DNA from 2 places in the Citrobacter sp. Marseille-Q6884 genome. Region 1 is predicted to be linked to the other one. Evidence: predicted binding sites of a transcription regulator. Region 1 holds the regulator's gene; the other holds the start of a gene.
The links. The regulator PurR, encoded in region 1, represses purine synthesis genes. The targets are predictions, from matches to a motif close to CANGCAAACGTTTGCNTG.
Positions count from the first base shown of each region.

Region 2: a site for PurR is predicted at 1,387-1,404, ahead of purM (phosphoribosylformylglycinamidine cyclo-ligase). Genes of this name have one in related genera too.

Region 1 covers NZ_CAMDRE010000002.1:1,496,940-1,502,918, forward strand. Annotated here, with positions in the region: gene N7268_RS22305 (C40 family peptidase) at 1-398, shown strand, start outside; gene sodB (superoxide dismutase [Fe]) at 525-1,106, shown strand; gene N7268_RS22315 (MFS transporter) at 1,150-2,319, opposite strand; gene cydH (cytochrome bd-I accessory subunit CydH) at 2,497-2,586, opposite strand; gene purR (HTH-type transcriptional repressor PurR) at 2,884-3,909, shown strand; gene punR (DNA-binding transcriptional activator PunR) at 3,915-4,838, opposite strand; gene punC (purine nucleoside transporter PunC) at 4,950-5,979, shown strand, end outside.
Region 2 covers NZ_CAMDRE010000002.1:248,659-254,637, reverse strand. Annotated here, with positions in the region: gene N7268_RS16165 (6-phospho-beta-glucosidase) at 1-1,169, opposite strand, end outside; gene purM (phosphoribosylformylglycinamidine cyclo-ligase) at 1,466-2,503, shown strand; gene purN (phosphoribosylglycinamide formyltransferase) at 2,500-3,141, shown strand; gene ppk1 (polyphosphate kinase 1) at 3,389-5,455, shown strand; gene ppx (exopolyphosphatase) at 5,460-5,979, shown strand, end outside.

The DNA of each region.
Region 1 (5,979 bases):
CGACCAAGACCGCCATGTCTACCCTGATGAACCAGATCGGTAAGCCTTACCGCTGGGGGGGAACGTCGCCAAGAACCGGCTTTGATTGCAGTGGTCTGGTGTACTACGCGTACAAAGATCTGGTGAAATTTCGCATTCCACGTACCGCCAATGAAATGTACCACCTGCGTGACGCTGCGCCTATTGAACGCGGTGAGCTGAAAAACGGCGACCTGGTCTTCTTCCGTACACAGGGACGTGGCACCGCCGATCACGTTGGCGTCTATGTCGGCAATGGTAAATTTATCCAGTCACCGCGCAGTGGTCAGGAAATTCAAATCACCTCGCTGAGCGAAGATTACTGGCAGCGCCATTATGTTGGTGCTCGCCGCGTGATGACACCTAAAACAATTCGCTAAAAACTTACCCTACAGGAGATGCTGTAGGGTAAGTTCTTCTTTTGCATAACCTTTCAATTTGCTACCCTATCCTTACTCACAATGAGGCTATTGTGTGTACTCATATAAATAATAAGGAGAGAAGCAATGTCGTTCGAATTACCTGCATTACCGTATGCCAAAGATGCTCTGGTGCCGCACATTTCTGCTGAAACGCTGGAATACCACTATGGCAAACACCATCAAACCTACGTGACCAATCTGAACAATCTGATTAAAGGCACGGCGTTTGAAGGCAAATCACTGGAAGAGATCGTACGTAGCTCTGAAGGTGGTGTCTTTAATAACGCAGCTCAGGTATGGAACCACACGTTCTACTGGAACTGCCTGGCGCCAAACGCTGGCGGCGAACCGACCGGTAAACTGGCCGAAGCCATTGCAGCATCGTTTGGTAGCTTCGCGGATTTTAAAGCGCAATTCACCGATGCCGCTATCAAGAACTTCGGCTCTGGCTGGACCTGGCTGGTAAAAGGGGCTGATGGCAAACTGGCTATCGTTTCCACCTCTAACGCGGGTACGCCACTGACAACTGATGCGACGCCGCTGATGACCGTTGACGTATGGGAACACGCCTACTACATCGACTATCGCAATGCCCGTCCTGGCTACCTGGAACATTTCTGGGCGCTGGTTAACTGGGAATTTGTTGCGAAGAACTTCGCTGCGTAAATATGACAACGCAGAAGGGACTCCCTTCTGCGTTTTAGCGTGATTAGCTTGCGGCAGTACAGACTTCTTCGGGTTGTCTTCTCGCCGAAATAAAGACCAGCAATAAAGCCAGCCCTGCCACAATCGCCCCCATCACCGGAACAAAACTGTAGCCTAAGCCGCCAGAAATCACCGCACCGCCCGCGGCCGCACCCAGCGCATTCCCCAGATTAAATGCGCCAATATTGACTGATGAAGAGAGCCCTGGCGCTTCACTGGCAACGCGCATTACGCGCATCTGCAACGGCGGAACGACGGCAAACGTGGCCGCGCCCCACACCACCATACTGATGGCAGCGCCCAACTCGTTACGCGCCAGAAACGGAATCGCCAGCATAATAACCATCAGCAACAGCAAAAATCCTTTCAGCGTGCCATTCACCGAACGGTCCGCCAGTCGCCCACCCAGATAGTTACCGATGGAAAACCCGACGCCTATCAGCACCAGCATGCCGGTCACAAAGGCGGGGGTTGCATGGGTGATACTGTGCAACACCGGCGAAATGTAGGTATAGAGGGTGAACATCGCGCCGGCCCCCAGTACGGTGGTGAGAAGCGCGGATAACACTTGCGGGCGCAGTAATACGGCAAGTTCTTTGCGCACATCGGGCCGCTCTCCCGCCCCGCCTTTGGGGAGTGAGAAGAACAGACTGACCATCGCGATAACACCCAGACCGGCTGTCGCCATAAACGACATACGCCAGCCGATAGTTTCACCGAGCCAGGTCGCGGCAGGAACGCCGCCAATATTGGCAATGGTTAATCCCATAAACATGGTCGCGACTGCGCTGGCCTGCTTGTGCTTTGGCACAACACTTGCCGCCACAACGGAACCGAGCCCAAAAAACGCCCCATGGTTAAGACTGGTCAAGATACGCGACAACATAAGCGTGGTGTAGTCCGGCGATATTGCCGAAAGCACATTGCCCAGCGTAAAAATCGCCATCAGAAAAATGAGCGCATTGCGACGCGCACGATGCGAAAGCAGTAATGTCATCAGCGGCGCGCCAATCATCACCCCCACCGCGTAGGCGCTAATTAGCATCCCCGCCGCAGGAATGGAGACATCCACGCCCCTGGCGATGACGGGCAATAATCCCATAGGGGAAAATTCAGTCGTGCCAATACCAAACGCACCAATTGCCAGCGCCAATAAGGGATAATTTATTTTCATACATCGACTCCATAACGTCGAGCCGTGGCACGACACCCGATAAGAGTGCAAAAGCATGACATTGATCGCAAAAATAATAAAGTTAACAAAACTGCAAAAGACTTTTGCTTATTCGCAAACAATAGGAGGGAAAGACAAACAGGTGGGATGAGGGAGAGCGTTCTCCCTCGGGATAAATCAATGCAGTGCCGCGGTCAAACCACCCGCTACAATCAGACCCAGAACAATAATGGTGGTGACTAACGAAAATTTCAGATCGGTGCTCATCAAGTTTTCTCCTTTTTATTCCCACACAAAAAGTGATATTGCGCATTTTTGCACACTTGAACGCAAAAATCTCTCACGATTTATATTGATAACTGCTTTTAACTCTTCCCCTTTTCGTTAAGATCAGACAAAATTCGACGCTTACTTGATTAGCGTACCGGCCATTGACCCCTTTCTGACGTTCCGTGTCGTTTTCCCGGCGTGCCGCAACCCTGACGTTGTGGTCAGGGTGTTTAAAGGCAAACGTTTACCTGGAGTATTCTCAGGAGCTTAGGATATGGTCTGGAGTGAGATGTAATGGCAACAATTAAAGATGTAGCGAAGCGAGCAAACGTTTCCACTACAACCGTATCACACGTAATTAACAAGACGCGTTTTGTCGCGGAAGAAACCCGTAATGCTGTCTGGGCGGCGATTAAAGAGCTGCACTACTCCCCCAGCGCAGTAGCGCGCAGCCTGAAGGTGAATCACACCAAATCGATCGGCTTGCTGGCGACCAGTAGTGAAGCGGCCTACTTCGCTGAAATTATCGAAGCCGTCGAAAAAAATTGCTTCCAGAAAGGCTATACGCTGATTCTGGGCAACGCATGGAATAGCCTCGAAAAACAGCAGGCATATCTCTCCATGATGGCGCAAAAGCGCGTGGATGGCCTGCTGGTCATGTGCTCTGAGTACCCGGAGTCCCTGCTTTCCATGCTCGAAGAGTATCGCCATATTCCTATGGTCGTTATGGACTGGGGCGAGGCCAAAGCCGATTTTACCGATACCGTCATTGATAACGCCTTCGAAGGTGGTTATATGGCAGGTCGGTACCTGATTGAGCGCGGCCACCGTGAGATTGGCGTGATCCCTGGCCCGATGGAGCGCAACACCGGCGCGGGTCGTCTGGCTGGCTTTATGAAAGCCATGGAAGAAGCGCTGATTAAAGTGCCGGAAAACTGGATTGTCCAGGGCGATTTCGAGCCTGAATCAGGTTACCGCGCGATGCAGCAAATCCTCTCTCAGTCCCACCGTCCGACAGCGGTCTTTTGTGGCGGGGATATTATGGCCATGGGCGCGCTTTGCGCCGCTGACGAGATGGGTTTACGCGTTCCGCAGGATGTGTCGTTGATCGGTTACGATAACGTGCGCAACGCGCGCTTCTTCACGCCAGCATTGACCACCATTCATCAGCCAAAAGATTCACTCGGCGAAACGGCCTTTAACATGCTGTTAGACCGTATCGTGAATAAGCGCGAAGAGTCGCAGTCCATCGAGGTGCACCCGCGCCTGGTTGAACGTCGCTCCGTTGCTGACGGTCCGTTCCGCGATTATCGTCGTTAAGCGTACTATGCGGGAGTCTCTTCAGGCTCCCGCAACCACTCTTTATTCAGCGTTTCGCTATCCCCCAGATAATCCAACAGCCAGCTTAATGCCGGTGACATATCGTTTTGTTGCCAGGTCAGGCAACAGGCGGCATCAGGGAAGGGATTTTCAAGCTGTAACGCAACCCACTTGCCGCTATCGATCCACGGTTTCGCAAAATGCGTCGGCACCATACCCACACACAGCCCCGCCGATAAACAGGTCGCCGAAGATTCCCAGTCAGGCACCACAACGCGCTTTTGGTTATCAAGCAGCCAGGTGATTCGCTTCGGTAATGTGCGGGAGGTGTCTTCGCGCACCAACGACGGCCAGTTGCGCAACGTATCGTCACTGAGCGGTCCGGGAAGCGAGGCCAACGGATGATGACTTGCCACCACACAACTCCAGCTCAGCATTCCCATATCGCGAAACGTGTAACGTTCCCCCACCGGGATCGCCTGCGTGGCGCCGATAGCCAGTTCAACGCGACCATCAGAGAGTGCATCCCAGACGCCGTTAAACACCTCCTGGAACACCAGCAGTTCCACATCATCAAAGTGACGATAAAAATCCACAATCATTTGTCGGGTTCGTTCTGGCCGAACAATATTGTCTACCGCAATCGCCAACTGCCCTCGCCAGCCATTGGCGATTTGTTGACATTGCTGACGTGTGATCTGCATTTTTTTGATAACAGACCGACCCTCTTTTAAAAACCATACACCCGCAGGCGTTAATTCCACATCCCGATGACGTCGTTCGAAAAGCGGCACAGCAAGCCACTCTTCCAGTTGGCGCACGGTATAACTCACCGCGGAGGGTACACGGTGCAACTCCTGCGCAGCCGAACTAAAGCTTCCGTTACGCGCCACAGCATCAACCACTTCAAGTGAATATTCTGACCACATACTCTGCCTACAAAAAATTTGAAACCAGTAAACAAATATTAGCGTTTCACAGCGAGAATTACACTCACTACACTCTGCGGCACTGTATTACTGCTAAAAAGAGAAACAATTATGCAACCTGGAAAAGGGTTTTTAGTCTGGCTGGCCGGTCTTAGCGTGCTCGGCTTTCTGGCAACGGATATGTATTTGCCCGCCTTTGCTGCTATTCAGTCCGATCTGCAAACCCCTGCGTCTGCCGTCAGCGCCAGCCTGAGTCTGTTCTTAGCCGGTTTTGCCGTCGCGCAACTTCTGTGGGGGCCACTCTCCGACCGCTACGGTCGCAAGCCGATTTTGCTGCTGGGTTTATCCATCTTCGCGCTGGGAAGTCTGGGCATGTTATGGGTTGAAAACGCCACAGGTCTGTTGGTACTGCGCTTTATCCAGGCCGTTGGCGTCTGCGCCGCGTCGGTTATCTGGCAGGCACTGGTTACCGACTATTATCCGTCTCATAAAGTAAACCGTATCTTTGCCACGATTATGCCGCTGGTGGGCTTATCTCCTGCCCTCGCGCCATTATTAGGGAGCTGGATCCTGGTGCATTTTTCCTGGCAGGCCATTTTTGCCACGCTGTTTGCCATTACATTAATCCTGATGCTGCCCGCCCTGCGGTTAAAACCGACCTCTCAGGCGCGTGACGATAGTCAGGATAAATTGACGTTTGCGACCCTGTTACGTTCCCAAACATACCGCGGAAATGTACTGATTTATGCGGCCTGCTCCGCCAGTTTTTTTGCGTGGTTAACAGGTTCCCCCTTTATTCTGAGTGAAATGGGTTATAGCCCGGCAGTGATTGGCCTGAGCTATGTTCCACAGACGATCGCCTTTTTGATTGGTGGCTACGGCTGCCGTGCCGCGTTGCAAAAATGGCAGGGTCGTCAGCTGTTGCCGTGGTTACTCATCCTGTTCGCCGTGAGCGTCATTGCGACCTGGGCGACCGGCTTTATTCGCCACGTTTCACTGACCGAAATTTTGATCCCATTCTGTGTGATGGCCATCGCGAACGGGGCAATCTACCCGATCGTCGTCGCCCAGGCATTACGTCCGTTTCCGCAGGCAACAGGACGTGCAGCCGCGTTACAGAACACGCTGCAGCTCGGGTTAT
Region 2 (5,979 bases), 1.2 Mb from region 1:
TTTACCGTACCATCACGCTCCAGTACATCAATCGCGCCAAACCCGTTCTCAACGATAAACAGCGGTAGCTGATAGTGATCCCAAAACCAGTTCAATGCATAGCGAAGACCCACCGGATCAATCTGCCATCCCCAGTCCGACTTCTGCACGTACGGGTTGGAAACCAGGCTTTTCGATTCGTCATAATCGAGCTGCGGATTATCCGCCGTGGCCTGAGTCGCAAACGACATATAGTAGCTAAAACCGATGTAATCGACACAGCCATGAGTCAGGGCCTGACGGTCTTCCTCGGTGATATCCAGCGCAAAACCGCGACGTTCAAAGTAATTAAGCAGATGCTGCGGATATTTTCCGCGCACATGTACGTCGGTAAACCAGTAACGTCGGTGCATGGCGTTCATCGCCATCATCATATCGTCTGGCGCACAGGTCAGCGGGTAGATAGGACACATGGCGATCATGCACCCAACCCGCAATGCCGGGTTAATTTCACGCGCGGCCTTTACCGCCAATGCGCTGGCGACCAACTCATAGTGCGCCGCCTGGTACATTACCGGCTCACGGTCCTCTCCTGGTAGGTACTTCAGGCCCGAGTTGGTAAAGGGGGCAAAATCTTCGTGATAGTTCGCCTGGTTGTTGATCTCATTAAACGTCATCCAGTACTTCACTTTGTGCTGGTAACGGGTGAAGACCACCCGGGCAAAACGGACAAAGAAATCAATCAGTTTGCGGTTACGCCAGCCACCGTACTCTGTCACCAGATGATAAGGCATCTCAAAATGCGACAGCGTAATGACCGGTTCAATTCCGTATTTCAGGCATTCGTCAAACAGGTCATCATAAAACTGCAATCCGGCCTCGTTGGGTTGGGTTTCATCCCCTCGCGGAAAAATACGTGTCCAGGCAATGGATGTGCGAAAACATTTAAAGCCCATTTCGGCAAACAGTTTAATGTCGTCTTTATAGCGGTGGTAGAAGTCGATAGCCTCATGGTTAGGGTAATTTTTGCCGCTAATCACACCGTCGGTAATTTCGCGCGCCACTCCATGAGCCCCTGCCGTCATCACATCGGCAACGCTCATTCCTTTTCCCCCCTCCTGCCAGCCACCTTCAAGCTGATGAGCGGCAACCGCGCCGCCCCACATGAAATCTGCTTTAAATCCAGACATACCTTTCCCCTATGGTGATTGCACTGTTCAAAAACGCATGCTCTGAGGTACATAACAGAAAACAGAAACCGGTTTCAGTAAGATACTGTGTATTCACCAGGCAGGTTTCAAGCACAAGAATGAACCCGGTTTCATTTTCGTGGCACAGTTCAAACAAATGCCTCCAAGAGCGGAGAGTGCTGAAAAATCCAGCAGATAAAAGTCAATGCAGAGCAGGCTCGCAAACGTTTGCTTTCCCTGTTAGAATTGCGCCGAATTTAACTTTTACTCAAAGTAAACACGTGGGGAACCAGGCAGTGACCGATAAAACCTCTCTTAGCTACAAAGATGCCGGTGTTGATATTGATGCGGGTAACGCTCTGGTTGATCGAATCAAAGGCGTAGTAAAGAAAACGCGTCGCCCGGAAGTGATGGGTGGTCTGGGTGGCTTCGGTGCGCTGTGCGCATTGCCGCAAAAATATCGTGAACCGGTACTGGTTTCCGGCACGGATGGCGTCGGCACCAAACTGCGTCTGGCGATGGATCTGAAACGCCACGACACCATCGGTATTGACCTGGTGGCAATGTGTGTCAATGACCTCGTTGTTCAGGGCGCTGAGCCGCTGTTTTTCCTCGACTACTACGCGACAGGCAAACTGGATGTGGATACCGCAGCCAGCGTGATTAACGGCATTGCCGAAGGTTGCCTGCAGTCCGGTTGTGCGCTGGTCGGTGGAGAGACCGCTGAAATGCCGGGCATGTACCACGGTGAAGATTACGACGTGGCTGGTTTCTGCGTCGGGGTGGTCGAGAAATCAGAAATTATCGACGGTTCAAAAGTGGCTGATGGCGATGTACTGATTGCGCTGGGCTCCAGCGGTCCGCATTCCAACGGTTATTCGCTGGTGCGTAAAATCGTCGAAGTCAGCGGTTGTGACCCGGAAACAACCGAGCTTGAAGGTAAACCGCTGGCCGATCACTTACTGGCTCCGACCCGCATCTATGTGAAATCCATTCTGGATCTGATCGAGAAGGTTGATGTCCATGCTATCGCGCACCTGACCGGCGGTGGTTTCTGGGAAAATATTCCTCGCGTACTGCCAGATAACACCCAGGCGGTTATCGACGAATCATCATGGCAATGGCCTGCCGTCTTCAACTGGCTGCAAAGCGCCGGTAACGTCAGCCAGCACGAGATGTACCGCACCTTTAACTGCGGCGTAGGCATGGTTATTGCCCTGCCGGAAGCTGAAGTGGAAAGCGCCCTCGCCCTGCTGAAGGCAAAAGGTGAAAACGCATGGAAAATCGGTATCATCAAAGCTTCTGATTCCGAACAGCGTGTGGTCATTGAATGAAAAACATTGTGGTGCTCATTTCCGGCAACGGAAGCAATTTGCAGGCGATAATCGACGCCTGCAAACAGAAAAAAATCAATGGCACCATACGTGCAGTATTCAGCAACAAGGCCGATGCGTTCGGCCTTGAACGTGCGCGAGAAGCGACGATTCCAGCCTATTCCCTGGAATCCAGCCAGTTTGACAGTCGCGACGCGTTCGATCGGGAACTGATCCGGGAGATCGACACCTGGGCACCCGATGTGGTGGTGCTAGCCGGGTATATGCGTATTCTCAGCCCGGCATTTGTCGCTCACTATTCAGGACGTCTGCTGAACATACACCCTTCTTTGCTGCCAAAATATCCTGGTCTGCACACGCACCGTCAGGTGCTGCAAAACGGCGATGAAGAGCATGGTACTTCCGTTCATTTCGTGACTGACGAACTGGACGGTGGACCGGTGATTTTACAAGCGAAGGTTCCGGTTTTTGACGGCGATAGCGAAGAGGATGTCACTGCCCGTGTGCAGGCACAGGAGCATGCCATTTACCCGCTGGTGGTAAGCTGGTTTGTCGATGGTCGCCTGAAGATGCGTGATAACGCCGCCTGGCTGGATGGCAATCGCCTTTCACCACAAGGTTATGCGGCTGACGAATAATACCGTCGCCAATGACACCCCATCTCCATGCCGGAAAAGAGACCTCAGTGTCACTATTCGGCATTGCAGTATCTGATTACCGGATAGCGGCATCAATGCCTTATCCGGCCTACACCACGGGTATCCCTTTCTCTTTGCTATCAGACGGTTTATTGTCATACTTTTCTGGCACAGTTGGACATCTGAGAGCAATGCTCGCCATAATAAATCGGTAGTGTCCCGTGAATGAAACGGAGTAAAAGTGGTAATGGGTCAGGAAAAGCTATATATCGAGAAAGAACTCAGCTGGTTAGCGTTCAATGAACGTGTACTCCAGGAAGCTGCTGATAAATCAAACCCGTTGATCGAACGGATGCGCTTCTTAGGCATCTATTCCAATAACCTCGACGAGTTTTACAAAGTTCGCTTTGCCGAACTGAAGCGCCGTATCATTATTAGCGAAGAACAGGGTTCAAACTCTCACTCCCGCCATCTGTTAGGTAAAATCCAGGCCCGCGTTTTAAAAGCCGATCAGGAATTTGACGGTCTGTACAACGAATTGTTGCTGGAGATGGCTCGCAACCAAATCTTCTTAATCAATGAACGCCAGCTGTCAGTGAACCAACAGAGCTGGTTACGCCATTACTTCAAGCAATATCTTCGCCAGCACATTACGCCGATCCTGATTAACCGCGAAACAGATTTAGTCCAGTTTTTGAAAGACGACTATACCTATCTGGCTGTGGAGATTATTCGCGGCGATACCATTCGCTATGCGCTGCTGGAAATTCCGTCTGATAAGGTTCCCCGCTTTGTGAATCTGCCGCCGGAAACGCCGCGCCGTCGCAAGCCAATGATCCTGTTGGATAATATCTTACGTTATTGCCTTGATGACATCTTCAAAGGGTTCTTTGATTACGATGCGCTGAATGCCTATTCGATGAAAATGACCCGCGACGCCGAATACGATTTGGTGCACGAAATGGAATCCAGCCTGATGGAACTCATGTCGTCCAGTCTGAAGCAGCGTCTGACCGCTGAACCTGTGCGCTTTGTTTATCAGCGCGATATGCCAAATGCGCTGGTAGAAGTTCTGCGTGAAAAGCTGACCATTTCTCGCTACGACTCAATCGTACCCGGTGGCCGTTACCATAATTTTAAAGACTTTATTAACTTCCCTAACGTTGGCAAAGCCAATCTGGTCAACAAACCGCTGCCGCGTCTGCGCCACATTTGGTTTGATAACGAGAAATTCCGTAACGGATTTGACGCCATTCGCGAGCGCGATGTGTTGCTGTATTATCCGTACCATACTTTTGAGCACGTACTTGAGCTGCTGCGTCAGGCCTCCTTTGACCCGAGCGTACTGGCGATTAAAATCAACATCTACCGTGTGGCAAAAGACTCGCGCATCATCGACGCAATGATCCACGCCGCTCACAACAGTAAGAAAGTGACGGTAGTGGTAGAACTGCAGGCGCGTTTCGATGAAGAAGCCAACATTCATTGGGCCAAGCGTCTGACCGAAGCCGGCGTACACGTTATCTTCTCCGCGCCAGGGCTGAAAATTCACGCCAAGCTGTTCCTGATCTCACGTAAAGAAGGCGATGAGGTCGTACGCTACGCCCATATTGGTACCGGCAACTTCAACGAAAAAACGGCTCGTCTGTATACCGACTATTCATTGCTCACCGCTGATTCTCGCATTACCAATGAGGTCCGCCGGGTGTTCAACTTTATTGAGAACCCGTATCGTCCGGTGACGTTCGATTATCTGCTGGTGTCTCCACAAAACTCCCGGCGTCTGCTGTACAGCATGATCGACAAAGAGATTGCCAATGCGCAGCAGGGATTACCTTCTGGTATCACCTTAAAACTGAATAACCTGGTCGATAAAGGGCTGGTTGATCGCCTTTACGCGGCCTCAAGTTCAGGAGTGCCGGTCAATTTACTGATCCGTGGTATGTGTTCGCTGATCCCGAGCTTAGAAGGGATCAGTGACAATATTCGCGTCATCAGCATCGTTGACCGCTACCTTGAGCATGATCGGGTCTATATCTTCGAGAACGGCGGCGATAAGCAAGTGTATCTCTCCTCCGCAGACTGGATGACGAGGAACATCGATTATCGTATCGAAGTCGCCACTCCGCTTCTTGACCCACGCCTTAAGCAACGCGTGCTGGATATTATCGAGATCCTGTTCAGCGATACGGTGAAAGCCCGTTACATCGATAAAGAACTGAGTAATCGCTACGTGCCTCGTGGAAACCGTCGTAAGGTTCAGTCACAATTGGCGATTTATGACTACATCAAATCACTCGAGCAACCTGACTAACGCTATGCCAATACACGACAAGTCACCACGACCGCAGGAGTTCGCTGCGGTCGATCTTGGATCAAATAGTTTTCATATGGTCATTGCCCGCGTGGTTGATGGCGCGATGCAAATTATCGGACGGCTGAAACAACGCGTACATCTGGCGGACGGCCTCGGCGAAGACAACAAGCTGAGCGAAGAGGCAATGGAACGCGGATTAAGCTGTTTGTCATTGTTCGCAGAACGTCTGCAGGGTTTCCCTCCATCAAGCGTATGTATTGTGGGAACCCATACCTTGCGTCAGGCACTGAACGCGACGGATTTTCTCAAGCGGGCAGAAAAGGTCATTCCTTATCCGATTGAAATTATTTCCGGCAACGAAGAAGCCCGACTGATTTTTATGGGCGTGGAACATACACAGCCAGAGAAAGGTCGCAAACTGGTCATCGACATCGGCGGTGGATCGACGGAGCTGGTGATCGGGGAAGATTTCGAGCCCAAACTGGTCGAAAGCCGCCGTATGGGCTGTGTCAGCTTTGCTC